DNA from 4 places in the Phytobacter cepae genome. Region 1 is predicted to be linked to each of the others. Evidence: predicted binding sites of a transcription regulator. Region 1 holds the regulator's gene; each other region holds the start of a gene.
The links. Region 1 encodes CRP, which controls carbon source genes, mostly activating them, when cyclic AMP is high. Its sites were predicted from a motif close to ATGTGANNNNNNTCACAT; they were not measured.

Region 1 (5,883 bases):
CAGGATTTCCGCCCCATGCGCGGTGGGCGTAATCCTCATTTCCAGACCATGCTGCCGCGTGTCATACGCCGCAAGCTGGGTTTTACGCCAACATGGCAACGCCTCGAATTGCCGGATGGTGATTTTGTTGATCTTGCCTGGAGCGAAGATCCCCAGCAGGCGAAGCACAAACCCCGGCTGGTGGTTTTCCATGGGCTGGAGGGCAGCCTGCACAGCCCCTACGCGCATGGATTGATCGAAGCGGCAAAAGCGCGCGGCTGGCTCGGCGTGGTGATGCATTTTCGCGGCTGCAGCGGTGAACCTAATCGCCTGAACCGCATTTATCATTCTGGCGAAACCGAAGACGGCACCTGGTTTCTACACTGGCTGAAGCGCGAGTTCGGCGAGGCCCGCACCGCCGCCGTTGGTTACTCACTGGGCGGCAATATGCTTGCCTGTCTGCTGGCAAAAGAGGGTAACAGCGTGCCGCTGGATGCCGCCGTGATTGTCTCCGCCCCCTTTGTGCTGGAAGCTTGCAGCGCGCATATCGAAAAAGGCTTTTCCCGGATTTATCAGCACTACTTGCTGAATTTGCTGAAAGGCAACGCCTCAAGAAAACTGAAAGCGTACCCAGGCACGTTACCGATCGACCTGTTGCAGCTAAAACGCGTGCGCCGTCTGCGTGAATTCGACGATTTGATCACCGCACGCATTCATGGCTTTACCGATGCCATCGACTACTATCGTCAGTGCAGCGCGATGCCGTTATTGAATAAAATTGCCTGTCCAACGCTGATTATTCATGCGAAAGACGATCCTTTCATGGACCATCACGTTATTCCCGACTCTGCGACGCTCCCCGCATGCGTAGAGTACCAACTGACTGAACATGGCGGGCACGTTGGCTTTGTGGGTGGGACGCTCCTGCGCCCGCAAATGTGGCTTGAGAAACGTATCCCCGACTGGCTGACAACCTGGCTGGAAGACTAAGATGATTATTCCCTGGCAAGACCTGGATCCTGAGACGCTGGACAACCTTATTGAAAGCTTTGTCTTGCGCGAAGGCACTGATTATGGTGAACATGAGCGCGCATTTGCACAAAAAGTCGCTGATGTTAAACGCCAACTCAAAAGCGGCGAAGCCGTACTGGTATGGTCTGAATTACACGAAAGCGTCAACATTATGCCGCGTGCTCAATTTCATGATTAACAACGCGTAAAGCGAAAACATCGCAAACGTCTGGAGTCGCTATGTCTGCTAAACATCCGGTTATTGCTGTAACAGGCTCCAGCGGTGCGGGAACCACCACCACCAGCCTTGCCTTTCGTAAAATTTTCGCCCAATTGAATTTGCACGCCGCTGAAGTGGAAGGCGACAGCTTTCACCGGTATACACGCCCTGAAATGGACATGGCTATCCGCAAGGCGCGCGATTCAGGTCGCCACATCAGCTACTTTGGCCCGGAGGCTAACGACTTCAGCCTGCTGGAGCAGACGTTTGTCGATTATGGCCATACCGGCACCGGCCAGGCGAGAAAATATCTTCATACCTACGACGAAGCGGTGCCATGGAATCAGGTGCCAGGAACCTTTACCCCCTGGCAACCGCTGCCGGAACCGACGGATGTGCTGTTTTACGAAGGCCTGCACGGCGGGGTGGTGACGCCGCAGCATGATGTGGCGCGCCATGTGGACCTGCTGGTCGGCGTGGTACCGATTGTGAATCTGGAGTGGATGCAGAAGCTGGTTCGCGACACCGGCGAACGCGGTCATTCCCGTGAAGCGGTGATGGACTCCGTGGTACGTTCAATGGAGGATTACATCAACTTCATTACGCCGCAGTTTTCCCGCACGCACATCAACTTTCAGCGCGTTCCCACCGTGGATACATCGAACCCCTTTGCCGCCAAAGTCATTCCATCGCTGGATGAAAGCTTTGTCGTCATTCATTTCCGTAATCTTGAAGGGATTGATTACCCCTGGCTACTGGCAATGCTGCAGGGTTCTTTTATTTCTCACATGAATACAATCGTGGTGCCGGGAGGCAAAATGGGGCTGGCGATGGAGCTCATCATGACACCGCTGGTTGAACGGTTGATGGAAGGCAAGAAGATTGAGTGATATCAGTCCCCTCTCCCCGTGGGAGAGGGTCAGGGTGAGGGCATCAGACCGCACAATGCCCTAAACCCGTCAGCCTTCGATCACTTCAAACGAATGCGTGATATTCGCCGCTTTCTCCAGCATCAACGCGACTGAGCAATACTTCTCGGCAGAGAGATCCACCGCACGGGATACGGCCGCCTCCTTCAGTGCCTTACCCGTCACGATAAAGTGCAGATTGATGTGGGTGAACAGGCGCGGCGCCTCTTCCCGGCGCTCAGAAGTGAGCTTTACTTCGCAATCCGTCACGTCATGACGGCCTTTCTGCAATATAGAGACAACATCAATCGCGCTGCACCCGCCTGCGGCCATCAGCACCATTTCCATCGGGCTTGGCGCTTTATCGCCCGAATTACCGTCCATCAGAATCTGGTGCCCGGAGGCAGATTCACCAAGGAACGTTAAACCTTCGACCCATTTCACACGAGCATGCATTTTATTCACTCCGGCAATGTCACTTTCTCTACAGATTACGCGCACATAAGAAAACTCGCAATGGAAGGCGACCTGCGTCAAGCTGAAGCGAGACACCAGGAGACAGGCGGCAAAACCTATGCTAAAACAGTCTGAATGCTACAGTGATACATTGATGTAATGCATGTACGCAGAGGACATCACATCTTAGAGCCCGCAGACATGTCTGACGGCGCACTTCCCAGGTATCGGGAAGACAGATTGCAACCCCAGTCACAGGGCGCAGATCCTGAGACTGGAGCCAGCTTATAACAGAGGATAACCGCGCATGGTGCTTGGCAAACCGCAAACAGACCCGACTCTCGAATGGTTCTTGTCTCATTGCCATATTCATAAGTACCCGTCGAAGAGCACGCTGATTCACCAGGGTGAAAAAGCGGAAACGTTGTACTACATCGTAAAAGGCTCAGTGGCTGTGCTCATCAAGGATGAAGAAGGGAAAGAGATGATCCTCTCTTACCTTAACCAGGGCGATTTTATTGGTGAACTGGGTCTGTTCGAAGAAGGTCAGGAGCGCAGTGCCTGGGTACGCGCCAAGACCGCTTGTGAAGTGGCCGAAATTTCCTACAAAAAATTCCGTCAGTTGATCCAGGTAAACCCGGATATTCTGATGCGCTTGTCCTCGCAGATGGCACGCCGCCTGCAGGTCACCTCGGAAAAAGTCGGCAACCTCGCCTTCCTCGATGTGACAGGCCGTATTGCTCAGACGTTACTGAATCTGGCGAAACAACCCGACGCAATGACCCACCCGGACGGTATGCAAATTAAAATAACCCGTCAGGAAATTGGTCAGATCGTGGGCTGTTCTCGTGAAACCGTTGGCCGCATCCTGAAGATGCTGGAAGATCAGAACCTGATCTCCGCTCACGGTAAAACTATTGTCGTGTACGGAACACGTTAATCTCTGAGCGGCGCATTGCTTCTGGCAGTGCGCCGTTTTTGTTTGCCTCATGTGGCGCAGGCTGATTTACCACCCCGAAATCAACTATGCACTGCGACAAACGCTGGTGTTATGCCTGCCTGTGACCGTTGGCCTGATTGCCGGTCGACTGGATTTAGGTCTGCTCTTCTCGTTAGTTCCCGCTTGTTGCAACATAGCTGGTCTCGACACACTGCATAAACGCTTCTTCAAGCGCGTGATCATTGGCGGTTCGCTCTTTGCTGGCAGCAGCCTCGCGGTGCAATTCCTGCTTTTCGAAAACGTTCCTCTGCCGCTCATTCTTACCCTGCTGGCGCTGACGCTGGGCGTCACGGCGGAAATCAGTGCGCTGCACGGCAGGTTGCTTCCCGCCTCGCTGATTGCCGCCATCTTCACGCTGAGTCTTGCGGGAAATATGCCGGTCTGGGAGCCGCTGCTGATCTACAGTCTTGGCACGCTATGGTATGGCGCCTTCAACGCCTTTTGGTTCTGGCTGTGGCGAGAGCAGCCGCTGCGCGAGTCATTAAGCCTGCTGTATCGTCAGCTCGCTGATTATTGCGAGGCCAAATACAGCCTGCTGACTCAGCATGCGGACCCGGAAAAAGCCCTCCCCCCACTGCTGGCACGTCAGCAAAAAGCAGTGGACATGATTAGCCAGTGTTACCAGCAACTGCATATGCTGGCGGCTAATCAGAACAGTGATTACAAAAGATTAAGGCGGGTTTTTCAGGTGGCGCTGGACCTACAGGAGCATATCTCCGTCAGCCTGCATCAGCCGCAGGAGGTGCAGGAACTGGTAGAGCGTAGCCATGCCGAAGAGGTCATTCGCTGGAACGCGCAAACCGTGGCGGCGCGGCTCCGGGTCATTGCGGATGACATCCTCTATCATCGCTATCCACAGCGCTTCAATATGGACAAGCAGATCAGCGCGCTGGAGAAAATCGCCCGTCAGCATCCGGACAACCCGGTAGGCCAGTTCTGCGCCTGGCACTTCAGCCAGATTGCCCGCGTGCTGCGCACCCAACGTCCGCTCTATATTCGCGATCTTATGGCCGAAAAGCAGCGACGATTGCCGCTGATTCCGGCACTCAAAAGCTATCTCTCGTTTAAATCCGCTGCGTTAAGAAACGCCGCGCGGGTAAGCGTCATGCTGAGTATTGCCAGCCTGATGGGCAGCGCGCTACATCTGCCGAAACCCTACTGGATAATGATGACGGTGATGTTTGTCACCCAGAACGGCTACGGAGCAACGCGGGTACGCATTCTGCACCGGGCGGCGGGGACCATGGCGGGGCTTATTATCGCCGGCGCCACGCTGCACTACCACGTGCCGGAAGGCTACACGCTGGCCACTATGCTGATTGTCACGCTGGTCAGTTACCTTATCATTCGCAAAAGCTACGGTTGGGCCATGGTGGGCTTTACCCTGACGGCGGTATATACGCTCCAGCTGCTGACGCTGAATGGCGATCAATTCATCGTGGCCCGGCTTATCGACACGCTGATCGGCTGCCTGATTGCCTTCGGCGGCGTCGTCTGGCTCTGGCCGCAGTGGCAAAGTGGTCTATTGCGCCGTAATGCTCATGATGCGCTGGAAACCTATCAGGATGCCATCCAACTTATTCTCAGCAACGACCCGCAGGCCACTCCGCTCGCATACCAGCGCATGCGTGTGAACCAGGCACACAATGCGCTATTCAACTCGCTTAATCAGGCGATGCAGGAGCCCGGCTTCGATACACGCTATCTGTCAGACATGAAATTGTGGGTTACCCACAGTCAGTTTATCGTTGAGCACATTAACGCAATGACCACGCTGGCCCGCGAGCACACTATGCTCACCCCGGATTTGGCGCAACGCTATTTACAGTCTTGTGAAATTGCCCTGCAACGCTGTCAGCAGCGGCTGGAGTATGACGGGCCGGGAGAGTCGGGGGATGTGAATATCCTGGAGGCGCCGGAGACAATGACCCACGGCCCAATGAGCACCCTGGAACAGCATCTGCAACGTATTCTGGGGCATCTGAGCACCATGCACACCATTTCATCGGTGGCATGGCGTCAGCGCCCGCATCACGGCATCTGGTTAACGCGGCGGCTACGACGTTAGCCGTTCACCACCTGCGCCACCGCCCCGGCAAAGCGGCGCATTCCTTCTTCGATATCGCTCTCTTCAACGATAAGCGCAGGCGCAAAACGCATCACGTCTGGCCCTGCATTCAAAACCATCACGCCTGCATCGGCTGCCGCCAGCAGGAAATCACGTGCACGACCCTTGAATTGCGGTGTCAGCTCAGCGCCAATCAGCAGGCCCATGCCGCGAATATCGCTGAAAATCCCGTACTGCTCGT
Region 2 (5,883 bases), 2.2 Mb from region 1:
CCAGACGCTTCATGGTGCCGCCAGACTCAATGGCATCGTCAATGATAATGACCGGTTTATTGGTGATGTCGATATTGTGGTGATAGACAATCTCGGACTGATTCTCTCTGTCGCCAGGGGTGTGCGGGCAGGAAATATAATCCATCTGAATAGCGAAACTGAGCTGACGGGTCAGATCGGCTGTAAACAGCGTGCCGCCCGGTACGACGGTAATCACCACCGCCTCGGTAAAGTCCTGATTCATGGCGGTGGCGATCTGACTGACGCCGCTGGCGATGGTTTCGCTGGAGAGCACGATCTCGCCCACGGGATTGGTATGCATGCGATTTCCTGAAAGATTACGTGAGTTTTCTTAATGAAAATATCACAATCGAGCATTATGACAACCTAAAACCCATTAAAGGCTGCATGATTAATCATGATGCATCACAAAAGTACATCGGCGCCTGATTCCAGGGCCTGGCTCCAGAGCTGGTCACGGGCGAGGTTCTTCATCTTGACCTCGCACATGATGTCGAAATCTGAAAAAGAGAGAGCCCAGCTATTCAGGGTGGGGTTGAAGTAAAAATCGGAATGCGCCCGCAGTTTGGTTTTCGCTATGCCCAACTTATTCTGGTCGGGAAAGCCCTGGTCGGGAATAAGCCCCTCTTGCGACATGGAGTAGTGCATAACCGGACGCACACCGCGCCAGGATTCAACAATACTATCTATACGGAGATCGTCAGGTTGGATAAATTCATTCTCTTTCACCCAATGGTGATGAATATCAAGCACGATCGGGCATAACGCTCTGGCCTGCAAGACGTCATCCAGCGAGCAGGAGATTTCATCGTTTTCGACCGTCAGCATCAGCCTTGCTTCCGGACTGAGCCTGCCGAAAGCGTGTTTAAAGCCGTCAAAACCTGCTTTGCCATTCATATGAATATTGATTTTAAAATCCTGGAACGCCTTACCGTAGCCCATCATGGTGGCGCAAAGGGCATGATATTCAACGTCTTCCAGCGCACGCTCCACCACCAGTGGGTTATCTGAGGCGAGCACCGAATACTGACCGGGATGGAAAGAGAGGCGAATGCCGTTGGCGCGGGCGATCTCACCGCACTGGCTAAACAGCGGCTGCAACTCGCTGTGCAATTCCTGATAAATCGCAGTGGCTTCGGGTACCGTATAGAGCGGCAACAGATCGCTGCCGATGCGCATCATACGCAGGGCAGGTGGCTCGGTAGCAATGTGCTGAAAGGTTAGCCAGAGATGCTTCAGGTTGGTGGTTGCCAGCGCGTGCAGCAGCGTGGTTTGCGCATCGCGATTCAATGCCAGAAAACGGGTGCGGGTCGTCGATTTGAACGGAAATGGTTGTTTATATTCTGCATCCAGAAACTTGCAGGCAAAGCCTAATTTCATGTATCCCCCTATTTGTTTCGCCAGTGAGTGTAGCAGGCGGGCAGATTTTGCTGGTTGAGGGCGGGAAAAACCGGAAAGAAGGACCATCAGAAAGGGGGGATGACGAAATGCCCGCCCCGCCGTAGCGGGGCCGGAAATTGACACGCTTTAGCATAAACGACGGCGGAGATGATGGCCTACGAAGAGCGCCACGACCAGCATCAGGGCAATAAACCCGCCGACACCGTTCCAGCCATAGTTGTGCCAGAACACGCCGCCCAGGGTACCCGCGATGCTGGAACCAAGATAATAACTAAACAGATACAGTGAAGAGGCCTGCCCTTTGGCACGGCGGGCACGGGGGCCAATCCAGCTGCTGGCAACCGAGTGTGAAGCGAAGAACCCGGCGGTGAACAGCAACATGCCGGCGAAGATCACCCATAAAGAGGGGATTAGCGTCAACAATAAGCCGATGAGCATGATGGCAATGGCGCCAAGCATCACCGGGCCGCGACCGTATTTCGCCGTCATGGCACCGGCTTTCGGCGAACTCCATGTGCCGGTGAGATAAGCCACGGATAACAATCCGACGATGGCCTGGCTCAGCATCCACGGTGATGCCATCAGGCGATAGCCAATATAGTTAAACAGCGTAACGAACGACCCCATCAGCAGGAACCCTTCGAGAAATAACAGCGGCAGCCCGCGATCGCGCCAGTGGAGACGCAAATTAATCAGTAGCGTCCTGGGGTGCAGAGAAGATGGGCGAAAATGGCGCGATTCCGGCAGAATGCGCCAGAACATTATCGCCGAGGCCAGAGCGAAACAGCCAATCGCCGCAAGCGCTATGCGCCAGCTAAAGAAGTCAGTCAACACACCGCTGAGTAGGCGACCGCTCATCCCGCCAATCGAGTTGCCGCTGATGTACAGTCCCATGGAAAAGGCCACAAAGCTCGGGTGAATTTCCTCACTTAAATAGGTCATGCCGACAGCGGCCACGCCGCTCAGCGATAGCCCTAATAGCGCACGCATCACCAGGATACCGTGCCAGCTGGTCATCATGGTTGAGAGTAGCGTACAGCCTGACGCTAACAGCAGCGCCGTTACCATCACTTTTTTGCGCCCGATGGCATCTGATAAGGGGCCGGTAAACAGCAGACCCACGGCCAGCATAGCGGTAGAGACGGACAGAGAGATACTGCTGCTGGCAGGCGACACGCCAAATTCCTGCGACAGCACGGGCAGTATCGGTTGCACGCAGTAAAGCAGCGCAAAGGTTGCCAGTCCGGCTGAGAAAAGCGCCAGGGTGACGCGCATGAATTGGGGGGTACCACGTTTAATGTATTGGGTCGGTAAAGCAGGGGCGGTGTCGTCAGTACCGCTCAGGGGAAGGGTATCGACGGTTGATGTACGGCTCACTTTTTATCCTTACATGAGTATCCCGATAAGACGGGGATAACAATAAGGGTATGAAAGGCAAATTATTCTGTCTAATATATTAATAGTCTTAATTGATATGTTTAAAATATGAATATTGAACTGCGTCATTTGCGTTACTTTATTGCGGTTGCCGAAGAGCTGCATTTTGGTCACGCCGCGGCACGCCTGAATATCTCTCAACCACCGTTGAGCCAGCAAATACAGATTCTGGAGCAGCAGATTGGCGCGAAGCTGCTGGCCCGCACCAATCGTAGCGTCAGTCTGACACCCGCTGGACGGCAGTTCCTCGCCGACAGTCGGCAGATCCTGAGCCAGGTGGAAGAGGCCGCAGCGCGTGCGGCGCGCCTGCATCAGGGGGAGACGGGGGAGTTGCGCATCGGCTTTACCTCGTCTGCGCCCTTTATCAAAGCGGTATCTGACACCCTTTCATCCTTTCGTCAGCTCTACCCGGATGTACATATCCAGACGCGAGAGATTAACACCCGCGAGCAGATAGCGCCGCTCAATGACGGGGGACTGGAGCTCGGCCTGATGCGAAACACGCCGCTGCCGGACACGCTGGCCTGGGAGGTGATTCTGCGCGAACCGTTGCTGGCAATGATTCATCGCAACCACCCCCTGGCGGCGAAACCCGGTGTCTCGCTGGAGGAGCTGGCACGGGAACCGTTCGTGTTTTTCGACCCTCATGTCGGGACCGGTCTTTATGACGATATCCTGGGGCTGTTGCGGCGCTACAACCTGACGCCAACTATCACTCAGGAGGTTGGAGAGGCCATGACCATTGTCGGGCTGGTCGCCGCCGGCCTGGGGGTATCGATACTGCCTGCCTCATTTCGGCGTGTTCAGCTTAATGAAATCCGATGGGTGCCGATTCTCGAAGCCGATGCGATTTCAGAGATGTGGCTGGTATGGGCAAAACACCGTGAACAGGGAACGGCGGCACAACGTTTCAAACAAAAACTCATTTCCGCGGTGAATGGGTGAAAAGTGCGCAGATTCACCCTGTAAAATGTGCTGTAAATCACAAGGCTACGTAAATATTTGACGGCGAGTGATGAAGTGCTTCACCATATCAAAAAGTTTATTTCGAGCTCAAAAATAAAGGGAGTCAGAGGTGGTTGCTGATAGTCAGCCTGGTCATATTGATCAAATTAAGCAGACCAACGCGGGGGCGGTGTATCGCCTGATTGATCAACTTGGCCCGGTATCGCGCATCGATCTTTCACGTCTGGCTCAACTTGCGCCAGCCAGTATTACTAAGATTGTGCGCGAAATGCTCGAAGCACACCTGGTGCAGGAGACCGAAATTCAGGAGCCCGGTAGTCGCGGACGCCCGGCCGTCGGACTCATGGTGGAGACCGAAGCCTGGCACTACCTCTCTTTACGCATCAGTCGCGGTGAAATTTATCTCTCTCTTCGCGATCTCAGCAGCAAACTGGTGGTGGAAGAACAGCGCGAGTTGGCGCTGTCCGATGAGACGCCGCTGCTGGCGAGAATCATTGACCATATTGATACGTTCTTTACCCGCCATACGCAGCGGCTTGAACGCCTGACGGCCATCGCCATCACGCTGCCCGGCATCATTGATACCGAAAACGGGATCGTGCATCGCATGCCATTCTTTGAGGATGTAAAGGACATGCCGCTGGGTGAAGCGCTGGAAAAACACACCGGTGTGCCGGTCTATGTGCAGCACGATATCAGCGCCTGGACGATGGCGGAGGCGCTGTTTGGCGCCTCACGCGGCGCAAGGGATGTGATTCAGGTCGTTATCGATCACAACGTCGGCGCAGGGGTGATCACCGATGGCCGCCTGTTGCATGCCGGAAGCAGCAGTCTGGTGGAGATTGGCCATACTCAGGTCGATCCCTATGGCAAGCGCTGTTACTGCGGGAACCACGGTTGCCTGGAGACCATCGCCAGCGTGGACAGCGTGCTGGAGCTGGCGCAACTGCGTATGAGTCAGTCGATGAGCTCAATGCTTCACCAGCAGCCTCTGACCGTGGAATCTTTATGTGACGCCGCGCGGCAGGGCGATCTGCTGGCGAAAGATATCATCAGCGGCGTGGGGGCGAACGTCGGACGCATTCTTGCCATCATGGTGAATTTATTCAATCCACAAAAGATCCTTATCGGTTCGCCGCTGAGCAAGGCCGCCGACATCCTCTTTCCCGCTATCGCCGACTGCATTCGCCAGCAGTCTCTTCCGGCCTACAGTCAGCACATTGCCGTCGAAAGCACGCAATTTACCAATCAGGGTACGATGGCGGGTGCCGCACTGGTCAAAGACGCAATGTATAACGGCTCATTGCTTATCCGTTTGTTACAGGGGTAACATTTTTTCACTGTTGTCATAAAGATTGCGCTATCTCAAGCCGGGCTGAATATGCCTGGCGTAGACTTTCGCTACTGAATTATTTTTCTGATTTATATTTTCGTAGCAAAACGGTGGGGTTAGCGATGCATAAGCGTTTCTTTGTAACGGGTACAGATACCTCTGTCGGTAAGACCGTCGTGTCCCGCGCACTGCTTCAGGCGCTGGCGGCGAGTGGCAGAACCGTCGCGGGTTACAAGCCCGTCGCTAAAGGAAGTAAAGAGACGCCGGAGGGCCTGCGCAATAAAGATGCGATGGTTCTGCAAAGTGTCTCTTCCATAGAATTACCTTATTCAGCGGTCAATCCTGTTGCCCTCAGTGAAGATGAAAGCAGCGTTGCGCATAGCTTTCCTATTAATTACACCCAGTTGTCCAATGGCCTTGCGCACCTCTGCGACAGGGTTGACCATGTGGTGGTTGAAGGCACGGGCGGCTGGCGTAGCCTGATGAACGATCTGCGTCCTCTTTCCGAATGGGTCGTGCAGGAGCAAATGGCCGTGGTGATGGTGGTGGGGATTCAGGAAGGCTGCATCAATCACGCTTTATTAACCGCCCAGGCGATTGCCAGTGACGGTCTGCCGCTGATTGGCTGGGTGGCAAACCGCATTAATCCGGGTCTTGCGCATTATGCTGAAATTATCAATGTGCTGAGCCGCAAACTGCCCGCACCATTGGTCGGAGAACTGCCA
Region 3 (5,883 bases), 2.6 Mb from region 1:
CCGGTAAAAGCACTGATTTTACGCTCCTATGGCGTGGGTAATGCCCCGCAGAACGGCCATTTCCTGAAAGAGTTGCAGGAAGCCAGCAATCGCGGCATCGTGGTGGTGAATCTCACACAATGCATGTCCGGTAAGGTAAACATGGGCGGCTATGCCACGGGTAACGCGCTGGCGCATGCCGGGGTGATAGGCGGTGCGGATATGACGGTCGAAGCGACGCTGACGAAACTTCATTATCTGTTAAGCCAGAATCTCGATGCTGCGGCCATCCGCGAAGCAATGGGGCAGAATCTGCGTGGTGAACTCACCCCGGATGAATGAGGGCAGCAATATGAAACAGCGTGCGTTATTGCTCGTTGACCTGCAAAACGATTTTTGCGCCGGGGGCGCGCTGGCCGTGGCTGAAGGCGACAGCACTGTTGATGTCGCGAATGCGCTGATTGACTGGAGCAAAGCGAGAAACGAGCCGGTCGTCGCAAGCCAGGACTGGCATCCTGCAAACCATGGAAGTTTTGCCAGCCAGCACGGAGTTGAACCTTTTACTCAGGGTGAGCTGGACGGTTTACCGCAAACCTTTTGGCCCGATCACTGCGTCCAGCACACGGAAGGGGCACAGCTGCACCCCCTGCTCAATCATAAGAGTATTGATGAGGTTGTGCGTAAAGGTGAAAACCCTGAAATCGACAGCTACAGTGCTTTTTTTGACAACGAACACCGCCAAAAAACTGCCCTGGATGGCTGGTTACGCGAGCGCGAGATCGCTGAACTCACCGTACTGGGTCTCGCGACCGATTATTGCGTGAAATTCACCGTGCTGGATGCGTTAAAGCTCGGTTATCAGGTCAACGTGATTACTGATGGCTGCCGTGGCGTGAATCTTAATGCCCATGACAGTGCGCAGGCGTTTATGGATATGGCTGCCGAAGGCGCGACCTTATACACCCTGGCGGACTGGGTGGAAACCCAGGCGTAATCTTCGTGTCCGGCCTGCTGGCCGGACCGCTTTCAGGACGACTGCCTGACGCCAGCGCTTAAAGAATTTTAAGAATCTGACCAGACAAGCGGCACCTGGTCTAATAAATAACGCCTCATGTAATATGATTCACGCTGAAATTTATTTTTACTGCATAACACAAATAATATTTGTTCACAGAATGTGACGATTATCGCAGGCAATAATGGATGTTGTGCGACGCCCCCTTTAATTATTTTTTTATTATAAAATAAATATTATTCACCGCATGAATATGTGAGCAAACATAACCCCCCCTCTCCTTTAATTTATTATTTACATAAGCGCTCTTGAATGAGTTTCATGTGTGAAAAATTTATTTTTTTAAGCAGACGGACGTGAGCACCTTCCCGGTTTTCGCATGCCGGAAGTGTTAGCGTGCAAAAGCTTTTCTTTTCCACGGAGCGAACGTGGTTTTATTAATCAATTGATTGTCAAAGAGGATTTTTATGAAAAGGATGTTTAGATTGGCAGCATTGCCACTACTTTGTACTTCTATTATGGCGAGCGCCACCACCATGATGTCGGTCGGATATTTTAATGGAGGGGATACAACAGGCGGTGCGGATAGTGATATTCGCAAACTGGATGTTAGTCTTATCACCCATCTAAATTACTCGTTTGGCTTAATTTACAACGATGAAAAGGACGAAGTGCAAAGCGCACTAAAAAATACCGCAAAGCTGCATCAGATCTGGTTATCGCCAAAAGTCGATGCCGATCTCGCTTTACTTCCTGAGTTGCGTAAACAAAACCCAACGTTGAAAGTCCTGCTTTCAGTCGGAGGATGGGGGGCGCGCGGGTTTTCTGGAGCAGCAGCGACAAAAGAGAGCCGGACAATATTTATCCGTTCCGCTCAGAGTATCGTGGAAAAATACGGGCTTGATGGCATTGATCTGGACTGGGAATATCCGGTCAACGGAGCCTGGGGAGCCGTCGACAGCCAACCGGAGGACCGCGACAACTTTACATTGTTGCTTAAAGAAATGCGTGAGGCATTAGGTCAAAATAAGTTGGTTACCATTGCTGTCGGCGCAAATGCCGAAAGTCCGAAAACGTGGGTTGACGTTAAAGCAATTGCTCCATTGTTGAATTACATCAACCTGATGACTTACGACATGGCCTACGGAACACAATATTTCAACGCGAATCTTTATGATTCACGCGCATGGCCTACGGTTGTACAGGCCGATAAATACAGCGTTGATTATGTGGTGAGTAACTATCTGGCTGCGGGAGTGAAGCCTGAACAAATGAATCTCGGCATTGGTTTCTATGGGCGGGTACCCAAACGCGCTATTGAGCCAGGTATTGACTGGAGTCTGACTGAAGCTGAAAAACATCCCGTCACCCACCCCTATTTTGATAAAGAAACCGTGGCGCTTTTCGAAACACTGGGTTTTGATCTTAGCAAAGATACTTATCTCAAATACAACGACATCGTTAACGTATTGCTCAATGACCCTAAGAAACGGTTTACTGAACAATGGGACGATGGAGCAAAAGTCCCCTGGCTTTCCATTGCCACTACAGAGGGAAAATCGGTTTTTGCATTGTCTTACGAGAATCCACGTTCGGTCGCCATCAAGGCTGAATACATCAAAGAAAAAGGGCTTGGCGGAGCCATGTTCTGGGAATATGGCGCCGATAATAAAAATGAGCTGGCAAAACAGCTGGCCGAGTCACTAAACATTAAACCGTAAATATAAGGCGGGTCGGAAGCAAGATCCTATTGCTCTCCGGCCCGATATGAATATTGGTCTACTCGATCTTTATCGTGGTAATCGGCTTCGCGCCAATACCAAACTCTTCTTTGAGCTGCTGTTTCGTCTTCATCACCATCTGACCCTGCGTATCAATGGTCATGTGCTGCGCTTGGGTATTGTTTTTTGCCTGCCAGAGCATCACCAGTTGCAAACTGTTCTCTTTTTGCTCAGGCGTCAGCGCTACGCCATCGGGCCATTTGCCTAATTCTACCGCTGTCACAAGCCGCTGATAGATTTCTGGCGTCATGCTGTTAATGACTTGATCAAGATCCATGGTAAATTAGCTCCAGTGGAATAATTGCTGAATCGATTCGCTACCCTTTAATTTGCTCACCGTTTTCATCATCGGAGAAACTGAGTGAGGCGGAGTTCACACAATAACGCTCTCCGGTGGGCTGTGGACCATCCGGGAAGACGTGGCCCAGATGCGCATCACATTTCCCGCAACGGATTTCCACGCGTTGCATCCCATGAGAGTAATCATTGATATAGCGAATTGCCTCGTCGCTGACGGGCTCAAAAAAGCTTGGCCAACCGCAGCCGGAGTCAAATTTCGTCTGTGACTGAAACAGCGCGGCATCACACACCAGACAGTGATAAACGCCTTCACGCTTGTTATGCAATAAGCGACCTGTAAAAGGCGGTTCTGTGCCGTGATTTTGCGTCACATAGAACTGCATTTCTGTAAGATTTTTTTTCAGATCGTCCTGAGAAGATTTTGTCGTCATATGCTCACATCCCGCAATAAGAACTCGTACAACACATCAGTGATTCTAACAAAACATTAACAATGAAGCCCTCACTTTTGTTCTAAACTTAATCGCGCCGAAAATGCGCAGGGGTAATTGTGACCTTGTTCACATTTTTATCCTGCATGCCCTTTAAAATTCGGGACGGCGTCCCCATTAGGAAAGAATGCTCATGGGAAGAGTGAGACGAATCAGTCGAACAAAGGTTAGGCGGAATATGATTTGTCGCAATGATTGACACGATTCCGCTTGACGCTGCGTAAGGTTTTTGTAATTTTACAGCCAACCTTTTATTCACTAACAAATAGCTGGTGGAATATATGACTATCAAAGTAGGTATCAACGGTTTTGGCCGTATCGGTCGCATTGTTTTCCGTGCTGCTCAGGAACGTTCTGACATCGAAATCGTTGGCATCAACGATCTGTTAGACGCAGAGTACATGGCGTACATGCTGAAATATGACTCTACCCACGGCCGCTTCAACGGCACCGTAGAAGTCAAAGACGGCCACCTGGTTGTTAACGGCAAAACCATCCGTGTGACTGCTGAAAAAGATCCGGCTAACCTGAAGTGGAACGAAATCGGCGTTGACGTTGTTGCTGAAGCTACCGGTATCTTCCTGACCGACGAAACTGCTCGTAAGCACATCACTGCTGGCGCGAAAAAAGTTGTTCTGACTGGTCCTTCCAAAGACAACACCCCGATGTTTGTTAAAGGCGCTAACTTTGACAAATACGAAGGCCAGGACATCGTTTCTAACGCATCCTGCACCACCAACTGCCTGGCACCGCTGGCAAAAGTTATCAACGACAACTTCGGCATCATCGAAGGTCTGATGACCACTGTTCACGCGACCACCGCAACGCAGAAAACCGTTGATGGCCCGTCTCATAAAGACTGGCGTGGCGGTCGTGGCGCATCCCAGAACATCATCCCATCTTCTACCGGTGCTGCTAAAGCAGTAGGTAAAGTTCTGCCAGAACTGAACGGTAAACTGACTGGTATGGCGTTCCGCGTTCCTACTCCTAACGTCTCTGTTGTTGACCTGACCGTTCGTCTGGAAAAAGCAGCGTCTTACGAAGAAATCAAGAAAGCAATCAAAGCGGCTTCTGAAGGCGCAATGAAAGGCGTTCTGGGTTACACCGAAGACGACGTTGTATCTACCGATTTCAACGGCGAAGTGTGCACTTCCGTGTTCGATGCTAAAGCGGGTATCGCACTGAATGACAACTTCGTGAAACTGGTATCCTGGTACGACAACGAAACCGGCTACTCCAACAAAGTTCTGGACCTGATCGCTCACATCTCCAAATAAGTTGAGATGAGACTCTGATCTATAAAGGCGACCTCGGTCGCCTTTTTTGTTTTTAGTGTCACGCTAACGAAGGATTGCACCATGATAAACACAATTTTTGCTCTCCCGGTTGTAGAACAAATTACTCCTACTCTGTCCCGCCGTATCAATGATGAACTGGACGTTATTGTCGTCGATCATCCCGTTGTTAAAGCCTCTGTCGCCCTGCAGGGCGCACATCTGCTCTCCTGGAAACCCCAGGGCGAGGAAGACGTCCTGTGGTTAAGCGGTAATACGCCGTTCAAGCACGGCGTCGCTCTGCGTGGTGGCGTACCGATTTGCTGGCCCTGGTTTGGCCCGGCAGCACAACAAGGTTTGCCCGCCCACGGTTTCGCCCGCAACCTGCCGTGGACGTTAAAAGCGCATAATGAAGATGATAACGGCGTTGTCCTGACCTTCGAACTGCACAGCAGCGATGAGTCACGCAAGTTCTGGGCCCACGACTTCACCCTTTTAGCTCGCTTTAAGCTGGGAAAAACCTGCGAAATCGAACTCGAAGCGCATGGGGAATTTGAGACTCATTCGGCTCTGCACACCTACTTCAATGTTGGTGATATTCAGGCAGTGAAAGTCAGCGGACTGGGCGATCGTTTTATTGATAAAGTGAACGATGCGAAAGAAGACGCATTGACCGACGGTGTACAAACCTTCCCGGACCGTACCGATCGTGTTTATCTCAACCCGGAAGCCTGCAGCGTCATTCATGATGGTGCCCTGAACCGCGCCATTGAAGTGATTCATCATCATCACTTCAATGTGGTCGGCTGGAACCCGGGTCCGGCACTGTCTGCCAGCATGGCGGATATGCCTGACGACGGTTACAAAACCTTCGTGTGTGTGGAATCCGCGTGCGCAACTAAAGCGCAGAAAACGACGGAAGAAAATCCGTCTCGCCTCGCGCAGACGATCAAGGTTGTGAAGCGTTAATCACATCTGAGCCCTCTCCCGCACGGGCTGAGAGATCCCCAGTAATATGGTCAGGTCCCCATGACCATATTACT
Region 4 (5,883 bases), 300 kb from region 1:
ACGGTCCAGCGCCAGGCGAAAACGCTGGTGCTGCGGATGCGCACGGGCCGGGAGTTGCAAAAGGTGCGCGCGCAGGGCGTCGATACCGCGTGACTCAGTGGCGGCGGTAACAAAGAGTGCAGCCTCCGGCCAGCCAAAATCGCGCAAAGTGTTAAGAACTTCCTCACGCACTGCATCAATGCGGGCGTCTTCCACGCGGTCGGCTTTGGTCAGGGCGACCGTCAGGGACGGGCTGCCGGTGAGCTGTAAAATAGCCAGATGCTCGCGGGTTTGTGCCATTACGCCATCGTCGCAGGCGACCACCAGCAGCGCATGGTCGATGCCACCGACGCCTGCCAGCATATTGGACAGAAACTTCTCATGGCCCGGCACGTCAATAAAGCCCGGTACGCGACCATCCGGTTGCGGCCAGTAGGCATACCCGAGATCGATGGTCATCCCGCGCGCTTTTTCTTCCGGCAGCCGGTCGGCATTCACACCAGTGATGGCCTGCAATAAGGTCGTTTTACCGTGATCGACATGTCCGGCGGTGGCAATAATCATTTCAACAGCATCTCCAGAAAACGGGGTTCATCCTCAAGACAGCGTAAATCCAGCCATAAACGCCCGTCATAAATACGGCCAATAACAGGGTGGTCCAGCCTGCGCCAGGCGGCGGCAAGGGCTTCTGTCTCACGCCCACTGCCATCAACAGGGGTAAAGGTCAGTGCCGCACTCGGCAGGCGGTCAACGGGCAGTGAACCGCTGCCAATCTGTGAGAGACAGTGCTCTACCCGCAGGGTAAAGCCTGGATAATTTGCGGCCAAAGCCGCCAATAAGCGCTGCGCCTGCTGGTTTATCTCTTCCTGCGAGCGAGTGAGTAAACGCAGCGTCGGCAGGTTTTCGCGCAGTTTTTCCGGGTGCAGGTAGAGGCGCAGCGTGGCATCCAGCGCCGCAAGGGTCATTTTATCTGCCCGCAGCGCGCGCTTCAGCGGGTGGCGCTGAAGCTGCTCAATCAGCGCTTTTTTGCCGACGATAATCCCGGCCTGCGGGCCGCCGAGTAGCTTATCGCCAGAAAAACTCACCAGGCTCACGCCAGCCGCAATCAACGCCTGCACCAGCGGCTCTTTCGGCAATCCATACTCGCTGAGATCCACCAGCGAACCGCTGCCCAGGTCGGCAATCACCGGCACCTTTAGTTCGTCGCCAAGAGAGACCAGCTCGGCTTCATCCACCGTTTTGGTAAAGCCTTCAATGTGATAATTGCTGGTATGGACCTTCATCAGCAGCGCGGTATTGTCATTCACCGCCTGACGATAATCTTTGGCATGAGTGCGGTTGGTGGTACCCACTTCCTGTAACACGCAGCCCGCCTGGCGCATGACGTCGGGGATGCGGAACGCACCGCCAATTTCCACCAGCTCGCCACGAGACACCACCACCTCTTTGCCGCTCGCCGTCGCAGCAAGCATCAGCAATACCGCCGCAGCATTGTTATTCACGATGCAGGCATCTTCAGCCCCCGTCAGGCGGCAAAGCAGGTCCGCCACGGCACGATCGCGGTGGCCCCGCCCGGCATCGTCCAGCGAGTACTCCAGCGTCACCGGTGAGCGCATCGCCTGCGTCACGGCATCAATAGCCGCTTGCGCCTGCAATGCACGTCCGAGATTGGTGTGCAGTACCGTGCCCGTCAGGTTGAAGACTGGCCGCAGGGCACCCATGCTCTCGTTCGCCAGGCGTTGATACGCCGCCTGCGCCCAGTTTTCGCACCAGCCAGGTAATGTCTGTTTCAGCCGCACCGCCTCACGCGCTTCAACCTGTAGCTGGCGTAACGCCGCAGCGACCTGGCGGTGACCAAAGGCGGCCATCAAAGGGGAGAACGCCTCATCACGTAACAGGCGGTCGGTAGAAGGTATCTGAATATAAAGCGACTGAATTTCCGTTGTCATGAGTGAGCCTGGCTGGGTTTGCCCCTCCCGCCGGGAGAGAAGTTCGACGTGAGGGGATTGTACCGCGAGTTGATTCAGGCTGACATAACGGGTATCAAGCCTTCGGCGGTTCGGTACGTGCGAAGCTCTCACGCTGGAACAGATTTTCCACCAGTTTAACCAGTTGAGGCCTGTCGACACACCAGCCAGGAGAGACGTGGCGGAAGTTGAGATAGCCGATGGCGCAGGCAATGGAGATAGTGGCAAGGTCCAGCGCATCCACGCTTAGCGTGCCGTCACTGAGGTAATTTTCCAGCGCATCTAACCCCTTGCTGATTTTCTCCCGTTGACGCAGAAGCTCCGTTTCTGACTGCTGGGCTGCGGGGCGCGCAATTTCCCGTACCGACACCAGGGCAGCATCCATAATACCGTCGGCCAGGGCTTCTATCTGGCGAAGCTTCAGCGCCGCTTTGGGTTCTTTCGGCAGCATGGCCGGGGCCATATCCAGCAAATCAATATATTCAGCAATGATCGGTGAGTCGTACCAGACGTCGCCTTCATCAGTGACCAGCGCGGGCACTTTACCTAACGGGTTGTACTGCATCACATTGTTGATGGCGTTGTAGGGCTGTTCATTCACAAACTCAAAGGTGATGCCCTTCTCCAGCAGAATGACGGAAATTTTGCGCACAAACGGGCTGGTATAGCTGCCAATCAGTTTCATTGCCTTCTCCTTGTCGCCAACTGCAAAGCCTTAAGTATGTACTAAGGTAAACAAATACGACGCCAGACGTTTCATAAATGTGAAAACTTATCTGGATATGTTGGGCCAGCCGCCGCGTGTGCCAGGCGAGGTGAAAGAGAATTACAGGTTGCGATGTGAGCGAAAACCAGAGTTTGCGACCGATCACACTCAGAAAACACCTGGTTAAAATATCTTGTGACGAAGATCACAAATGAATAACAAACCCACCCCAAACATTTGTGATAAGAGTCACATTAATGGGGGTACCACGCTGTTTTTTTGCCCTTTGTTCTTTTTCTACACAACATATTTGTGACGAATATCACGTTAAAGCACGGTACACCCCCTACTTTAACGTGATCTAAGTCACATTGCCGGGCGTCATCTGGACAGTTGGCTGATTCGGTGCGAGATTTCGCATCACAGAACACGGGTCCGGCTACCTCTGCCGCCACGTTAACAACAAAACCTCGGGCTTCCGGCCTGTGCGATAGCAAACATAAGAAGGGGTGTTTTATGTCATCCGATATCAAGATCAGAGTGCAAAGCTTTGGTCGCTTCCTCAGCAACATGGTAATGCCAAATATCGGCGCGTTTATCGCGTGGGGTATTATTACCGCATTGTTTATTCCTACAGGGTGGTTACCGAACGAAACGCTGGCGAAGCTCGTCGGTCCGATGATCACCTACCTGCTGCCGCTGCTCATCGGTTATACCGGTGGTCGTCTGGTGGGTGGCGATCGTGGTGGTGTGGTCGGTGCTATCACCACCATGGGTGTTATCGTCGGTGCGGATATGCCGATGTTCCTCGGTGCAATGATCGCGGGTCCGTTGGGCGGCCTGTGCATTAAGAAATTTGACGCCGCTGTAGACGGTAAGATCAAATCCGGTTTTGAAATGCTGGTGAATAACTTCTCCGCTGGCATCATCGGTATGATCCTGGCGCTGCTGGCGTTTAAAGGTATCGGTCCTGCGGTTGAAGTGTTGTCCAGAGGCCTCGCGGCTGGCGTTAACTTCATGGTTGTGCACGACATGCTGCCGCTGGCGTCCATCTTTGTTGAACCGGCGAAAATCCTGTTCCTCAACAACGCCATCAACCACGGTATCTTCTCGCCGCTGGGTATTCAGCAGTCGAATGAACTCGGCAAGTCTATCTTCTTCCTGATCGAAGCTAACCCGGGTCCGGGGATGGGCGTCCTGCTGGCGTACATGTTCTTCGGTCGTGGTAGTGCACGTCAGTCTGCTGGCGGCGCGGCTATCATCCACTTCCTGGGGGGTATCCACGAAATTTACTTCCCTTACGTGCTGATGAACCCACGTCTGCTGATCGCAGTAATCCTCGGTGGTATGACTGGCGTGTTCACGTTGAGCGTGCTGGGTGGCGGTCTGGTGTCTCCGGCGTCCCCGGGTTCTATCCTGGCCGTGCTGGCAATGACGCCGAAAGGGGCTTACTTCGCGAACATCGCTGCTATCTTCGCTGCGCTGGCTGTTTCCTTCGTTATCTCCGCGATTCTGCTGAAAACCAGCAAAGTCAAAGAAGAAGATGATGATATCGAAGCCGCTACCCGCCGCGTACAGGACATGAAAGCACAGTCTAAAGGGGCGAGTGCTCTGGCGACTGGCGACGTAACCAACGATCTGAGCCACGTACGTAAAATCATCGTTGCCTGTGATGCCGGTATGGGTTCCAGCGCAATGGGTGCAGGCGTGCTGCGCAAAAAAGTCCAGGATGCGGGTCTGACCAACATCTCCGTGACCAACAGCGCTATTAACAGCCTGCCGTCTGATGTTGACCTGGTGATTACCCACCGTGACCTGACCGAGCGTGCGATGCGCCAGGTGCCGCAGGCACAGCACATTTCGCTGACCAACTTCCTCGACAGCGGTCTGTACACCAACCTGACGGAACGCCTGGTTGCTGCGCAACGCCATGCGGATAACACCGTTAAGGTACAGAGCAGCCTGCAGGACAGCTTTGATACCAGCAACAGCAACCTGTTCAAATTAAGCGCTGAAAACGTCTTCTTGGGCCGTACTGCCAGCAACAAAGAAGAAGCGATTCGCTTTGCCGGTGAGCAGCTGGTGAAAGGCGGCTACGTTCAGCCTGAGTACGTTGAAGCAATGCTGGAACGCGAAAAACTGACCCCAACTTACCTGGGTGAGTCTATCGCTGTCCCACACGGCACCGTGGAAGCCAAAGACCGTGTACTGAAAACCGGCGTGGTATTCTGCCAGTATCCGCAAGGCGTACTGTTCGGTGAAGAGCCGGAAGATGTTGCCCGTCTGGTTATCGGTATCGCTGCGCGTAACAACGAGCACATTCAGGTTATTACCAGCCTGACCAACGCTCTGGATGACGAAACCGTCATTGAGCGTCTGGCTAACACCACCAGCGTAGAAGAAGTTCTGGCTCTGCTGAAGGCGTAATGTTCGAACGCTCCCCTGAAAATTCGGGCGGCGGGAAGGCAGGTTACAACACCACTCTGGCCACTTTTCTAAGCGACCGGGGTCAGTGAAGAAGCCAACCCACCTGCCGCTCGAACCAAACGGGGACGGACCTCTCCCTCTGGGGAGAGGGTTCGGGTGAGGAGAAACGCATGCGGTTCCTCACCCCAGCCCTCTCGGGTAAAAACATTAATGAAGGTTAATACTATGAAAGCATTACATTTTGGCGCAGGTAATATCGGACGTGGCTTCATCGGCAAACTGCTGGCGGACGCGGGAATTACCCTGACATTCGCCGATGTGAATCAGGTGGTTCTCGACGCCCTTAATGCCCGTCATAGCTATCAGGTTCATGTGGTTGGCGAAAACGAGCAGGTTGATACCGTCTCTGGCGTCAACGCCGTCAGCAGCATCGGTGATGAGGTCGTCGATCTGATTGCCACAGTTGATCTGGTTACCACTGCGGTTGGCCCGGTTGTGCTCGAGCGCATCGCCCCGGCCATTGCCAAAGGTCTGGCAAAACGTAAAGCGCAGGGACTCGACACCCCGCTGAACATCATTGCCTGTGAAAACATGGTACGCGGCACCACCCAGCTTAAAGGCCACGTCTTCAATGCACTGGCGGAGGAAGACAAAGCCTGGGTCGAAGCCCACGTCGGTTTCGTTGACTCAGCCGTTGACCGCATCGTTCCGCCATCTGAATCTGCTACCAACGACCCGCTGGAAGTGACCGTTGAAACCTTCAGTGAGTGGATTGTCGACAAAACCCAGTTCAAAGGTGCGTTG

Region 2: mlc (sugar metabolism global transcriptional regulator Mlc) is a predicted target of CRP. The motif match lies at 3,830-3,847, and genes of this name have one in related genera.
Region 3: msrB (peptide-methionine (R)-S-oxide reductase MsrB) is a predicted target of CRP. The motif match lies at 3,624-3,641, and genes of this name have one in related genera.
Region 4: ACUY4Q_RS00755 (glutathione S-transferase) is a predicted target of CRP. The motif match lies at 2,846-2,863, and genes of this name have one in related genera.

What each region holds. Positions count from the first base shown of each region.
Region 1 is NZ_CM135107.1:458,919-464,801, reverse strand. Features, by position in the region: gene ACUY4Q_RS02125 (hydrolase) at 1-969, shown strand, start outside; gene ACUY4Q_RS02120 (YheU family protein) at 971-1,189, shown strand; gene ACUY4Q_RS02115 (phosphoribulokinase) at 1,231-2,100, shown strand; gene ACUY4Q_RS02110 (OsmC family protein) at 2,170-2,574, opposite strand; gene crp (cAMP-activated global transcriptional regulator CRP) at 2,882-3,514, shown strand; gene ACUY4Q_RS02100 (YccS/YhfK family putative transporter) at 3,564-5,642, shown strand; gene argD (bifunctional acetylornithine/succinyldiaminopimelate transaminase) at 5,639-5,883, opposite strand, start outside.
Region 2 is NZ_CM135107.1:2,645,487-2,651,369, reverse strand. Features, by position in the region: gene ACUY4Q_RS12310 (phosphoribosyltransferase) at 1-322, opposite strand, end outside; gene ACUY4Q_RS12305 (UV damage endonuclease UvsE) at 427-1,401, opposite strand; gene ynfM (multidrug efflux MFS transporter YnfM/SxtP(Kp)) at 1,549-2,799, opposite strand; gene ynfL (multidrug efflux transcriptional activator YnfL/SxtR(Kp)) at 2,908-3,804, shown strand; gene mlc (sugar metabolism global transcriptional regulator Mlc) at 3,935-5,155, shown strand; gene bioD (dethiobiotin synthase) at 5,281-5,883, shown strand, end outside.
Region 3 is NZ_CM135107.1:3,050,926-3,056,808, forward strand. Features, by position in the region: gene ansA (asparaginase) at 1-321, shown strand, start outside; gene pncA (bifunctional nicotinamidase/pyrazinamidase) at 332-973, shown strand; gene chiD (chitinase ChiD) at 1,462-2,715, shown strand; gene ACUY4Q_RS14370 (YeaC family protein) at 2,774-3,052, opposite strand; gene msrB (peptide-methionine (R)-S-oxide reductase MsrB) at 3,093-3,506, opposite strand; gene gapA (glyceraldehyde-3-phosphate dehydrogenase) at 3,848-4,843, shown strand; gene ACUY4Q_RS14385 (D-hexose-6-phosphate mutarotase) at 4,925-5,809, shown strand; gene ACUY4Q_RS14390 (IS4 family transposase) at 5,860-5,883, opposite strand, start outside.
Region 4 is NZ_CM135107.1:155,035-160,917, reverse strand. Features, by position in the region: gene selB (selenocysteine-specific translation elongation factor) at 1-543, opposite strand, end outside; gene selA (L-seryl-tRNA(Sec) selenium transferase) at 540-1,928, opposite strand; gene ACUY4Q_RS00755 (glutathione S-transferase) at 2,023-2,631, opposite strand; gene ACUY4Q_RS00750 (PTS mannitol transporter subunit IICBA) at 3,169-5,079, shown strand; gene mtlD (mannitol-1-phosphate 5-dehydrogenase) at 5,305-5,883, shown strand, end outside.